DNA from 2 places in the Proteiniclasticum sp. C24MP genome. Region 2 is predicted to be linked to the other one. Evidence: a T-box and tRNA genes for the amino acid it is inferred to sense, from the RefSeq annotation. Region 2 holds a T-box; the other holds one or more tRNA genes.
The links. A T-box is a leader RNA that pairs with one kind of tRNA and senses whether it is charged. The one in region 2 lies ahead of proS (proline--tRNA ligase), so its partner is inferred to be a tRNA-Pro.

Region 1 (6,513 bases), on a different contig from region 2:
TCTACAGGTAAATCCCGAAAGAATAAAGGATAATCGACGTTATTTCTGATAAACTTCTTCCTTCAGGGATGCCACATAAGGAAGATTCCTGTATTTCTCGGCATAATCGATGCCATACCCGATAATGAATTCATCAGGAACTTCATAGCCCACGTAGGTTACCGGAATATCATTGGTTCTTCTGTCCTTCTTATCCAGAAGGCATACGATATCGATTCCTGCAGCACCTCTTGTCTTCAGGTAATTGACAAGATAGCTTAAAGTCAGTCCCGTATCGATGATATCCTCCACAATAAGGATATTCTTTCCGGTGATATCCATATCCAGATCCTTGTTGATTTTCACGACACCAGAGCTCACAGCTCCTGTTCCATAACTGGATACTTCCATGAATTCAATATTGCAGGGGATGGTGATTTCCTTCATGAGATCTGTCATGAATACCACTGATCCTTTAAGAATCCCCACCAGAACGAGATCTTTTCCTGCAAAGTCCTGACTGATCTTTGCCCCAAGTTCTCTGCATTTTTCTGCCAGCTCTTCTCTGCTGATCAGCACTTCTTTTACATCATTTTCAATCATTTGCTTCCTCCTCGAAGATTCCGATTTCGAGAATCTTCTCTGTACTGTCTTTCACTTTATAATCATCACTGATGATCATGGATCCGATGTAGAACACATCATTGCGATTCTGGAATATCAGAAGTCTGTCCCGATCCTCTCTGCTGATTTTCTTGTCGATGAGGATGTTCTTCAGTTTTCTGTATCCGTTCATCCCGAAGGGTCTCATCCGGTCTCCTTCCTGACGGTTTCTCACTATGACGGTTTCCTCCATGAGATCTCCGTTGAAGAATCTCAGTTTCTTGTCTTTTACGATCTGGTCTCTTTCCACAAACCGGAATCGGATGGTCTTTCCATCCACCACGTAGGTTCCTGGAATTTTCAGTTCCTCATGAAGCATTTCTTCTTCCCTTTCTGTATCCGTTTTTTTTCTCTCGATGATGAGATTTCCATAATCATTTCTGGCAATCACTGCATCTTTGATATCGATGAGTTTCCCTGTCTCTTTTGTCTGAAGGGCAATCATATCCTTGATATGAACTTCTTCAATATCGGATAAATCGCCTTTTACGCTGCTGATGGCATCAAAAAGCAGTCTTGTGACCATGGCCTTCGGTTCCCGAAAAGCATCCTTTTCGATGACAACGCTCCTGTTTTTTCCTTCCCTGACATAAAGGCTTTTCATTTTTCCCATCTGCCTTTGGATATAATCCAGATCCTCCTTCAGAAGCTCCGACATTCTCCATATGGTTTCCGGAAAATCCTCATTGAAATTCTCTCTGATATAAGGAATCAGTTCATTTCTCACTTTATTTCGCTGATAGATGCTGATCCTGTTGGAATCATCTTCTCTCGGAATCATCTGATGATCCTCGAGATAAGCGCTGAGCTCCTCTTTCTTCAGAAAAAGAAGAGGCTTGATATACTGCTCTCTTTTTGAAGACATGCCCGTGAGTCCATTGAGACCACTGCCTCGCATGAGATTCAGCAGCACTGTTTCCACCTGATCATCCAGGTGATGTGCTGTGGCACACTTCTCATAGTTATGGTTTACCATAATTTCCTTAAAAAATGCATACCTGATTTCTCTACCAGCCGCTTCAAAGGACATTCCTTTTTCCTCTGCATGAGCGTGCACATCTACTGCAGTGCTGTAAAAAGGTATGGAGAGCCTTTCTGCCGTTTCTCTGCAGAAGGCTTCATCCTCCTCCGCATCTTTTCCCCTGAGCATGTGATTCACATGACAGGCACCCAGTTCTATATGAAGCGCTTCTCTCAGCTCTTGAAGGATTCCCAGCAGCGCCAGTGAGTCTGTACCACCTGAAAAAGCGATGAGCACTTTCTCGTTTTCCTCTATTAAGTTGTTTACGAGAATATATTCCCTCACTCTGTCAAGAATCATTTCTGCTCCTCCGTGGGCATAATCGTTCCATAATAATACTCTTTTCTAATGTACCTTCTTAGTTTACCTTCTTTTTTCTTTGATATCAATGAAAAAGGCAAGGTTTAAAAAAGCCTTGCCTCTTGTGGTTTTCTCTATTCGATATCATCTGGCTGATACAGATCCACCACAGTGTCCGCTTTCAGCGACGGATCTTCACTAAGATCTTTCGGCCCTCTCATGGTGTTGATCCCTTTACAGTTCTGGCACTCATATCCTTCTTCCACACGAATGAAGTATGTGATCTTCTCACAGTTGATGCAATAAGCATCTTTTGCTTCCAGCATGGCAATCCATCTCCTTTCGACTAAACTATGGTTTACTTTATTATACAATTCTTCCACAGCACTTTAATTAATATTGTAGAAAGATACTGTAAACATTGTTCTTCTCTTTTAATATTCACTGCCTTCACTAGATTCTCGAATCAGACCTTGAATGTTCCATGCCGATAAGCTATAATTAGTTTGTTCGTCGGGGTGTAGCGCAGATGGTAGCGTGCTTGACTGGGGGTCAAGAGGTCGCAAGTTCAAGTCTTGTCACTCCGACCATTTCATGAAAAAGACTGTTTCCAGAGAGAGGAATTTCTCATTGGAAACAGTCTTTTTCAGATTTTCTACATTAGCCCAGATCATCAGGTTCTTCAGCTGATCAGTACCAGACTTGCTGCCATGACCATCATTCCCGTGATCAGTCCATAGATTGCGATATGGTGTTCTCCGTATTTTTCTGCTGTGGGTAGGAGTTCATCGAGAGAAATATACACCATGATTCCCGCCACCATGCCGAATACAATACCAAACATGGAATCACTCAGAAAGCTTCTCAGAAGGAAGTAGCCAATGATGGCGCCGACGGGTTCTGACAGACCGGAAAGAAAAGAAAACTTGAACGCCTTTCTTTTGCTTCCGGTGGCATAGAATATGGGCACAGAGACTGCAATACCTTCCGGTATATTATGAATGGCGATGGCTACTGCAATGCTCACACCCATGGTGGGGTCTTCCAGAGCCGCAATGAAAGTGGCCAGTCCTTCCGGAAAGTTATGGATGGCGATGGCCAGGGCCGAAAATAGGCCCATTCGAAGCAGCTGATGGGATTCATGGGCATCCTTCTCATGCTGGGGCAGCGCTTCCATTTCGCTGGGATCCTTCAGTTCATGCGGATTTTCCGCTTTCGGCACCAGCTTGTCGATGATGGCGATGACGAAGATACCTCCGAAAAAGGACAGCGTGGCATAAAGATATCCCAGGCTTTCCCCATGCACCGCTTCCAGAGACTCTCTTGCTTTCACAAAAATCTCGATCAGAGATACATAGATCATGACTCCTGCTGAGAACCCCAAGGCTGCAGATAGAAATTTCTTGTTCGTTTTCTTCGTGTAGAAAGCCATAAGGCTTCCCACTCCTGTTGCAAGACCCGCAAATACGGTCAGCATAAAGGCGAAGAGGATGGTTCCGGTATCGTAATTCAAATATGTCACCTCTCTTTGCTATTCATTCTAGTATATTCGGCTGATTCAATCAATATCATTCCAACCGAAAGAAGCAGTTTGCTGTCCCTGACAGCATACTGCTTCTGACTCTTCCTCATATTCTTCTCAGATTCTTTTCTATTTCATCAATGTCTCTGCAGTACTTGTCAGCGCCGGTTACGGTAGCCACATTCTCCACATGCTCAAATGCGCTGCCGCCTATGAGAATCGTCGGTGTTTTCGTTCCGAATCTCTGCTTCAGGATATCGATGAGATTCTTTGCGGAGTCAATGTGATAGGCGATGGTCACAGAGAGAATGATGGCGTAGGGCTTCTTCTCTTCGATGGCCTGAATGATGTTATCTGTAGGAATCAGGTTGCCCAGATAGATCACATTATGACCATTGGACTCCAGCATATCCCCGACCATCTTGAGGCCGATGTTGTGCTGCTCCGCTCCCGGAGTCAGAAGAAGAATCGGCTTTCGATCTTCGTTTTCCTTGTACTTTCGTCTTTTGATCAGCGCCATGTTCTCCAGAGAGATTTCAGAGATGAAGTGCTCTTTCCAAATAGGCAGTTCACCCTTTTCCCACAAATCCCCGGTTTCAGTGAGCGACCGCCTTATGTAGTCCTCGTAGATGATTCTGGACGGAACGCCCTTCTTAAGGAAGGAAAGGAGAATTTTTCTCACGGTTTTCTTGTCTCCATCCAGAAGACTCTTCATATACTCTTCATAGGAATAATCCGGCTTTTCCTCTTCCTGCTTCTTTTCCTCCACCTTCCGGGCATAGTCCTCACGTCCAAGCAGATAGTCCACCGATACCTTATATAGATCCGCAATTTCCGACACCTTCATAAGATCCGGCACTCTGGTTCCATTTTCATAATTGGCAATGGTGGTCTGTCCGATGCCAAGAAGCTTCGCCGCATCTTTCTGCGTCAGATTGTTTCTTTTTCTCAGTTCTTTGATTCTGATGGTGAATTCACTGTTCATCTTCTTTCATGCCCACTGTCTCTGAGCACTTATCCTCCTCTCTTTATATTCTCTGTTTATACACTCATTATGTGATATTCTTATTCGATTTCTGATCTTTCTCCTATTAAATCACGTTTTGTGATAATGAGCAAGTTATACAATTAAATTGATTGCAATATTTCATTACGTGTTATATTATGAACATAACGGATAACGATTATTAAAAAAGAGGTGTGTTATGAACGATTACTTGTTGAGATTCAATGAAATCATTGAATCCGAAAACAGAGAAGAATCTCTGGCTTACATTAAAGAAATACTTGAAGAAAGAAAACTCAGTGTCATTGAGGTTTACGAACAGATTCTGACCCCTTCCCTGAACTCCATGCAGAGCAGCGGAAACGAAGAAGTGGACATCTGGAAGGAACATATCAGAACCTCCATCATCAGAACCATCATTGAAAATGTCTATCCTTATGTCATCAGAGATCGGGACGAAAAATATGGCGTGAAGAGCGGAAAAAAGATCGCCGTCATCTGCCCCACCGATGAGTATCATGAGCTGGGGGCAAGAATGATCACAGACTACTTCACCATGCTGGGCTACGAAGCCACCTATGTGGGCAGCAACACGCCAAGAGAAGTCTTCGTATCAGGTCTGAAAACCCAGAAGCTTGATTATATCGCCATCAGCATTTCCAATCCCTACCATCTGATTTCCACAAGAAACACTATTGCAAGAATCAGAGAAGTAGACAATAACGTGAAAATCATCGTAGGCGGTAATGCCATCTCAAAGCTCGGCGAGAAAGCGGAGATTCTTAGCGCAGATTACTATCTGACCACTTTCGATGACATCATTTCACTTGCAGGAGGACATATAGATGAAACTACCCTTTAAAATCGCATTACGGTTTCTGAAATCCAGTAAAGGTCAGACCGTTCTCATTGCCCTTGGCATCGCCATCGGTGTCTCGGTTCAGATCTTCATCGGCTCCCTGATTCAGGGACTCCAGAAGTCTCTGGTGGATACCACCATCGGCAATCAGCCTCAGATAAGCATCACAGCAACCAACGAGGACAAACTCATCGAAGGATATGATGAAATCCTCTCCTCCATAACAGACAAGGAAGATCAGGTGATCAACCTTTCCGTCGCAGCAGACGGTCCGGCACTGATCAATCACGAGGATGACACCTACAGCATCCTTGTAAGAGGATTCAACATCGATGAATCCGATGCGCTTTACAACATCAAAGAAAGCGTCGTGGAAGGAACTCTTCCTGAAAATGACTATGAAGTCCTCATCGGTATCGATCTCAAGAACGAGTCGGGCATCGATATCGGAGATGAAATCGACGTGGTGGCCAATTTCGGCGAAACCCACACCTTTACCGTCACTGGAATCTTCAACCTGGGCGTATCGTCCCTGAACAGCTCCTGGACCATCACGAATCTTGCCACAACCCAGGACATGTTCTCCTTTGAAGATCGTGTGACCAGCATCGACATGCAGGTGACAGATGTGTTCGCAGCAGATGCTGTGGCCGCATCCATCAGCGACAGACTGGGCAGTGATGAACTGCTGGTGGACAACTGGAAGGACCAGAACGAGGATCTTCTCAGCGGACTCAACGGACAGAGCGTCTCCAGTCTCATGATTCAGGTCTTTGTCATGATCTCCGTGCTCCTTGGTATCGCAAGTATCCTTGCCATCACCGTAGTACAGAAATCCAAGCAGATCGGTATCCTGAAAGCCATGGGCATAAGAGATAAGACCTCCAGTCTCATCTTCCTGTTCCAGGGACTGCTTCTAGGCGTTGCAGGCGCAGTTCTGGGTGTCATTCTTGGACTCCTTCTGGCCTTCGCCTTTACGAAGTTTGCCCTGAATCCGGATGGAACACCAGTGGTACCGCTGTTCATTGACCCTATGTTCATTGCACTTTCTGCAGTCATTGCAGTCATTGCATCTGTCGTCGCTGCACTCATTCCAGCCAGAAAGTCCTCCAGACTGGACCCCATCGAGGTGATCAGAAATGCGTAAGAATATCATAGAACTG
Region 2 (6,513 bases):
CGAGAGTTGTGAAGAACATCTTTAATCAAATGTAAAAATAAATGAAATATCTTCATATTTTCTTCATAAAAAGACTTTAGTATAAGGAAGTCGTAAAAAGTGACATGGAGGAAACAAATGAAGTATTTAAAAAGAATTGTCGCTGGACTGCTTGTGGCGGGGACCATCAGCGGATTTTCAGCTCAGAACGTATATGCCCTGGAAGATAAGAAAGCACTGCTTGGTAATCTGACCAATGAACTGGAAACAGTGAGTGTGCTCAGACAGGAATCAGAAACACAACTGGAAATGAATCTTAAGGAAATCGAGAAACTAAATCGAGATAGAGAAATTTATCGCATCAGAGCGGAGTATTTAAGAAGCAACATTGAAGAGACAATGAAAAAAGGTGAAATGCTGGACGAGAAGAATCCGAATATCATTCAGGCGGCGCTTCTGACCCTTACCAATGGGTATCTGGAAATGGAACTGGCAGATATTCTCATTGCAATTCATTCTTCAGCGGAAGAATTTGAGCAGTATCAGGAAAAAGAGATACGAAAAGACGACAAGGAAGCCATAAGAGAAGGACTTCAGGAAAAGCTCAGCAAGCTGGAAGAAGATCTTGCTCAGGTGGAAGAGATTCTGTCAAACGGAGCATCAAGATCTACAGAGCTTCTGACCTTCAACGGAGAACTGAGTGTGAAGATCACTGAGGTGGAAACACAGTCAGAGACCTTAAGTGCTCAGAAGACTAAAGTGGAAGAAGAAATCAGAGTGGAAGAGGAAAAGCGCAAGCAGCAGGAGCTGGAGAGAAAAAGAGCGACAACGTTCATCAGACCAGCCAGTGGAAGACTCACAAGCGGGTATGGAAACAGAATCCATCCTGTAACCAGAAGAAGAGCATTCCATGCGGGGATTGATATCGCCAATTCCAGAGGAACCAGTATTCTGGCTTCCAGAAACGGTAAAGTCACATTTGCCGGATACAAAGGAACCTACGGAAAACTGATCATCGTGAATCACGGAAACGGAATCGAGACAGCCTATGCACACTTAAGCTCCATCAATGTAAAAGTCGGGCAGAGTGTAACGCAAGGAAATGTCATCGGAAAGATGGGCAGCACCGGAAGATCCACAGGAAGTCATCTTCATTTTGAGATCAGAATGGGTGGAAGTACAGTAAACCCATCCAAATACATAAAGTAGACAACAAAAGAGAGCCGAAGGGCTCTCTTTTCATATTCTGGTAAAGAATCCGAAACAAAGTTCATTAGGAATACAAAGGTTATGCACAGTATCCACAATATCTTGTGGGTAACTCAAAACTCAAGTCAATATGTAGGAATAATTTTGCGCGATTCTGGGTATATTGACAAAAAAGAATATGTGTTCTATTATTTAGGTAAGATATGGAAGAAGGTGAGCCTATGCTGACATCAAGAAAGTATCCCTGTGAAGTGATCACCTACTGTAAGGACGGCAGGGTCTATCCTCTGAAATTCAGATATTATGCTGTGGATCAGGCCAGATATCTTACGGTGGACGTGGAGAAGATTCTTTATGTTTCCATGAAGGACAAAAACGGACTGAAGGAGATGACCTATCATCTGTATGGAAGACGAAAGAGACTGAAAGAAAGATATACCCTGTATCTGGATCCCAGATACAAGACCTGGTGGGTTCTGTAGGAATCTGAAAAGAGATGTGAATCGAACTATCATCTCTTTTTTCCTTGCAATCTGGTGAATATGGAGGGCGCTGCTGGGAAAAAACTAGTTGACCAAAGCGGGTTTTTCCTATAGAATCATAATGATATAAACGATGAAAAGAACCAGTACGAAAGTCCTGCCTTTACAGAGAGAGGGAAATGGTGGAAGCCCTCAGGGAAAGTTTTCGGAACCTGTCTTGGAGTTTCTCAGAGGACTGAGCGGGGAAAGCCGTTATACTTTAGAGTGGATACACAAGTATCAATTAGGGTGGTACCGCCGGAGAAGATTCGGCCCCTTTGATTGATGCTTTTTTTTTATTTTTAGGGAGGGTAACAAATGAGCAAGAACAGCAATAAGAAACTGGTTGAAGCCATCACACCTATGGATGTGGACTTTGCGCAGTGGTACACGGATATCGTGAAGAAAGCGGAGATGATCGAATACTCCACAGTAAAGGGAGCGGTGATCTTAAGACCTTACGGCTATGCGCTGTGGGAAAACATTCAGGGATATCTTGACAGAAGATTCAAGGAAACCGGCCACGAGAATGTCTACATGCCGATGCTGATTCCAGAGAGTCTTCTTCAGAAAGAGAAGGATCATGTGGAAGGATTTGCACCGGAAGTGGCATGGGTCACCCATGGCGGTTCTGAGGAGCTGGCAGAGAGGCTCTGCATCAGACCTACATCAGAGACGCTTTTCTGCGAGCATTTCTCCAACATCGTCCAGTCCTACAATGATCTTCCAAAACTGTACAATCAGTGGTGCAGCGTCATCCGCTGGGAAAAGACCACAAGACCTTTCCTGAGAACTTCCGAATTCTTATGGCAGGAAGGTCATACCATCCATGCCACAGCAGAAGAAGCGCAGGATGAAACCATCAAGATGCTGAATGTCTATGCGGATATGATGAAGAACTTCCTGGCCATTCCAGTGATCAAGGGAAGAAAGACCGACAAGGAGAAGTTTGCAGGAGCCGAGGCGACCTATACTATCGAGGCGCTGATGCACGATGGGAAGGCACTTCAGTCCGGAACCAGTCACAACTTCGGTCAGGGATTTGCGGAAGCCTTCGACATCACCTATACAGGAAAAGACGGTAAGCTTGCCCATGTCCATCAGACCAGTTGGGGTCTTTCCACAAGAGTCATCGGTGCCATCATCATGGTGCATGGGGATGACTCAGGACTCGTGCTTCCTCCAAGAGTGGCACCTACACAGCTTGTGATCATTCCTGTTGCTCAGCACAAGGAAGGCGTTCTTGAAAAAGCGGAAGAGCTGAGAGAAAAACTCTCCAAGGTCGTCAGAGTCAAGGTTGATGCGTCAGACAAGAAGCCAGGCTGGAAATTCAGCGAATATGAAATGAAGGGTGTTCCAGTGAGACTGGAAGTAGGGCCTAAGGATATCGAAAACAACCAGGTGGTACTGGTGAGAAGAGATACAAGAGAGAAGATCTTCGTATCCATGGATGAACTGGAAGAGAAGCTTCCAGCGCTTCTTGATGAAATCCACGATGCACTTTATGAGAAGGCGCTGGATCGCATGACCACCATGACAAGTGAAGCGGTGACTCCAGAAGAGATGAGAGATGCTGCAGACAACAAACCGGGGTTCATCAAGGCCATGTGGTGCGGAAAGCTTTCCTGTGAAGAGCAGATCAAGGAAGAGTATGGACTCTCGTCCAGATGTATGCCTTTTGAACAGGAAGAACTCAGCGATACATGCATCTGCTGTGGTGAAAAGGCAGAGTCACTTGTCTACTGGGGCAAAGCATATTAGAAAAAAATCAAAAATAATGTTGACGATTACAGTTTTATTCGATATAATCATCTCGAAATGAATAAACAAAATTAGACATGTGACTGGTGAAGCAGGCAGGATCTAAAATGACAGATAGTATTATTTGTCATTTTGGGTCCTTTTTTTGTTTTTTCGAAATAATAGCATAAAAGGAGTTATAAATTATGAACTACAAACAGGTTGCACAGAATGTACTTAAGTATGTGGGCGGTAAGGAAAACATTTCTCATTTTGAGCACTGCTCCACAAGACTCAGATTCTCTCTACTTGACAATAAAAAGGCTGACATTGAAAAACTTCAGGCAGTAGAAGGTGTAATGGCTGTCAAGACAGGAGCGCAGTGTCAGGTGGTCATCGGAAATGATGTGGTGGAGGTGTATGATGAAGTAGTGAAACTCATCGGAGATACATCAATGCAGAGCAGGGAAGAAAGACCAGAAGAGAAGAGAAAGATCGGTGCAGTGGTACTTGATTTTATAGTCGGTGTATTTCAGCCGCTGGTACCTGCCATCGCAGGTGGTGGTGTACTAAAGTCCTTACTGCTGTTGTTATCTGTTCTTGGGGTCATGAGTGCGGATTCGCAGTCCTACAAGGTACTGAACCTCATTGGAGATGCTCCGCTTTATTTCCTTCCAATCATGGTAGCGATCACCACTGCAAACAAACTGAAAGTCAATGCGCTGGTAGCCATGTCTGCTGTGGCAGCTCTTATTCTTCCGAATATGACTGCAATGCTTGCTGAAGGGGCTGAACTTTTCGGATTTGGTCTTCAGAATATCGCATATGCCTATCAGGTGTTCCCAGCAATTCTCACAGTGCTGCTATATGCACAACTGGAGAAGTTCTTTACAAAAGTTTCGCCAAAGTCTTTAAGAATTTTCCTGGTGCCAATGCTGTCACTGGTTGTTACAGTTCCAGTAACGCTTCTTCTACTAGGACCCGCAGGGTTTAATTTCGGACAGGGCTTTGCCAGTGTGATCCTCTTTCTCTATGATAAACTCGGTTGGGTTGCAACTGCACTTCTTGCCGCAGCACTACCGTTTATGGTGGCTACCGGCATGCACAAGGCGATGCTTCCATACGCCATTACCACCTTTTCACAGATTGGAAAGGAAATTCTGTATCTTCCAGCTTCCCTTGCACACAATATTGCTGAAGGTGGAGCATGCTTCGGTGTAGCAATCAGAACAAAAGATAAGACTTTGAGAGCGACGGCGATTTCAGCAGGAATCTCAGCAATCTTTGGCATCACAGAGCCTGCACTTTATGGAGTGACGCTGCAGAATAAAAAAGTGTTAGCGAGTGTTGTACTTGGTTCTCTGGTTGGTGGTGCTTTTGTAGGTATCGTGGCATTGGAAGCATTTGCTATCGTGGGACCTGGACTTGCCAGTATCTCCATGTACATCGCTCCGGATGATCCTAGCAATTTAAGAAATGCGGTTTTCGGTCTACTGATTTCCTTCGGAGTGGCATTTGTTGCGGCACTCATTTTTGGAAAAGATCAGGATGCTGTTAAAGAGGTGGTCTTGGAATCAAAAAAGAATACAGCTGAAGAATCATTTTCAAGTCCAGTAGATGGAGAAGTAGTAGCGCTATCTGATGTGAATGATGATGTGTTCTCATCCAAAGCCATGGGTGAAGGTGTAGCAGTAATTCCATCCAATGGAATTCTATATGCACCAGCTGACGGAAAAGTTGAGATGGTTTTTGAAACTGGCCATGCCCTGGCAATGACCACTGAGGGTGGAGCACAGGTGCTGTTCCATGTGGGGATTGACACAGTGAATCTGAACGGAAAGTATTTTGAACCTAAAGTAAAAGTAGGTGATCTGGTTAAAAAAGGAGCGGAGCTTCTTCATTTCAATCTTGAAAAGATTGTGGACGAAAAATTCGATCCGATCACAATTATGGTGGTGACGAATAAGGAAGATTTCAGTATCAGTTTTGCAGAACGAAAGAATGTGACACATAAGGAAGAGCTGATGACCGTTATAGATACAACGATCTAAAAACATGCTTTATAAAGAAGAAATATTATTGGATGAAGAACATCATAACATCCAATAGAAAAAGGAGAATGATATGAGTAAAGGATTTCCGGAGAATTTTCTATGGGGAGGAGCAATAGCGGCCAATCAGGCCGAAGGTGCATGGAACGTGGATGGAAGAGGTCTTTCTGTAGCCGACGTTGCCCAGTACAAGGCGAATGTGGATGTGAAGGACTATAATAAACATGTAGCCATAAGCAGTGAGCTTGTGGAAGCTGCAATGAAGGACCCTGATGATAAAAAATATCCGAAGCGAAGAGGTGTGGACTTCTATCACCATTACAAAGAAGATCTGGCGCTGTTCAAAGAAATGGGATTCAAAGCATTAAGGGTATCTATCGCATGGAGCAGAATCTTTCCAGATGGAGAGGAAACCGAGCCGAATGAAAAGGGGCTGCAGTTTTATGAGGACCTCTTCACAGAGATGAGAAGGCTGGGTATGGAGCCAATCGTAACCTTGTCTCACTATGAGATGCCTTTAGCCCTCAGTGTGAAATATAATGGCTGGGCAGATCGCAGAGTGGTGGACCTTTTTGTGAATTATTCCAGAGTATGTTTTGAACGATACAAGAATCTTGTGAAATACTGGCTCACCTTCAATGAGATCGACAGTATTGTGAGACATCCCTTTACAACTGCAGGAATCATTCCTGACAAGTGTCCGGAGGGAGAGAAAGACAGAACCGTCTATCAGGCACTTCATCATCAGTTCGTGGCCTCTGCGAAGGTAACAAAGGATTGTCATGAAATCATACCAGGAAGCCAGGTAGGATGCATGCTGACCAAGCTCACGACCTATCCGCATACCTGCCATCCACAGGATGTGGAAAAAACACTGAAAAGAAATCTTGATAACTATTTCTACACAGATGTTCAGGTCTTTGGTGAATATCCACCGCTGATTCTCAACAGGTTCAAGAGGAATGGAATTGAAATCGTAATGGAAGAAGAGGATCTGGAAATACTGAAAGCCA

Region 1: it encodes a tRNA-Pro, which carries the amino acid that the T-box ahead of proS (proline--tRNA ligase) is inferred to sense. The anticodon was not compared.

Annotation. Positions count from the first base shown of each region.
Region 1 covers NZ_JBINJW010000010.1:48,304-54,816, reverse strand. The annotation lists gene hpt (hypoxanthine phosphoribosyltransferase) at 40-582, opposite strand; gene tilS (tRNA lysidine(34) synthetase TilS) at 575-1,963, opposite strand; gene ACHAL6_RS08850 (hypothetical protein) at 2,098-2,289, opposite strand; tRNA gene ACHAL6_RS08845 (tRNA-Pro) at 2,478-2,553, shown strand; gene zupT (zinc transporter ZupT) at 2,646-3,476, opposite strand; gene ACHAL6_RS08835 (helix-turn-helix domain-containing protein) at 3,592-4,470, opposite strand; gene ACHAL6_RS08830 (B12-binding domain-containing protein) at 4,691-5,353, shown strand; gene ACHAL6_RS08825 (ABC transporter permease) at 5,337-6,497, shown strand; gene ACHAL6_RS08820 (ABC transporter ATP-binding protein) at 6,490-6,513, shown strand, end outside.
Region 2 covers NZ_JBINJW010000005.1:4,512-11,024, forward strand. The annotation lists gene ACHAL6_RS05630 (peptidoglycan DD-metalloendopeptidase family protein) at 118-1,188, shown strand; gene ACHAL6_RS05635 (hypothetical protein) at 1,410-1,670, shown strand; T-box leader at 1,795-1,990, shown strand; gene proS (proline--tRNA ligase) at 2,028-3,470, shown strand; gene ACHAL6_RS05645 (beta-glucoside-specific PTS transporter subunit IIABC) at 3,656-5,500, shown strand; gene ACHAL6_RS05650 (glycoside hydrolase family 1 protein) at 5,574-6,513, shown strand, end outside.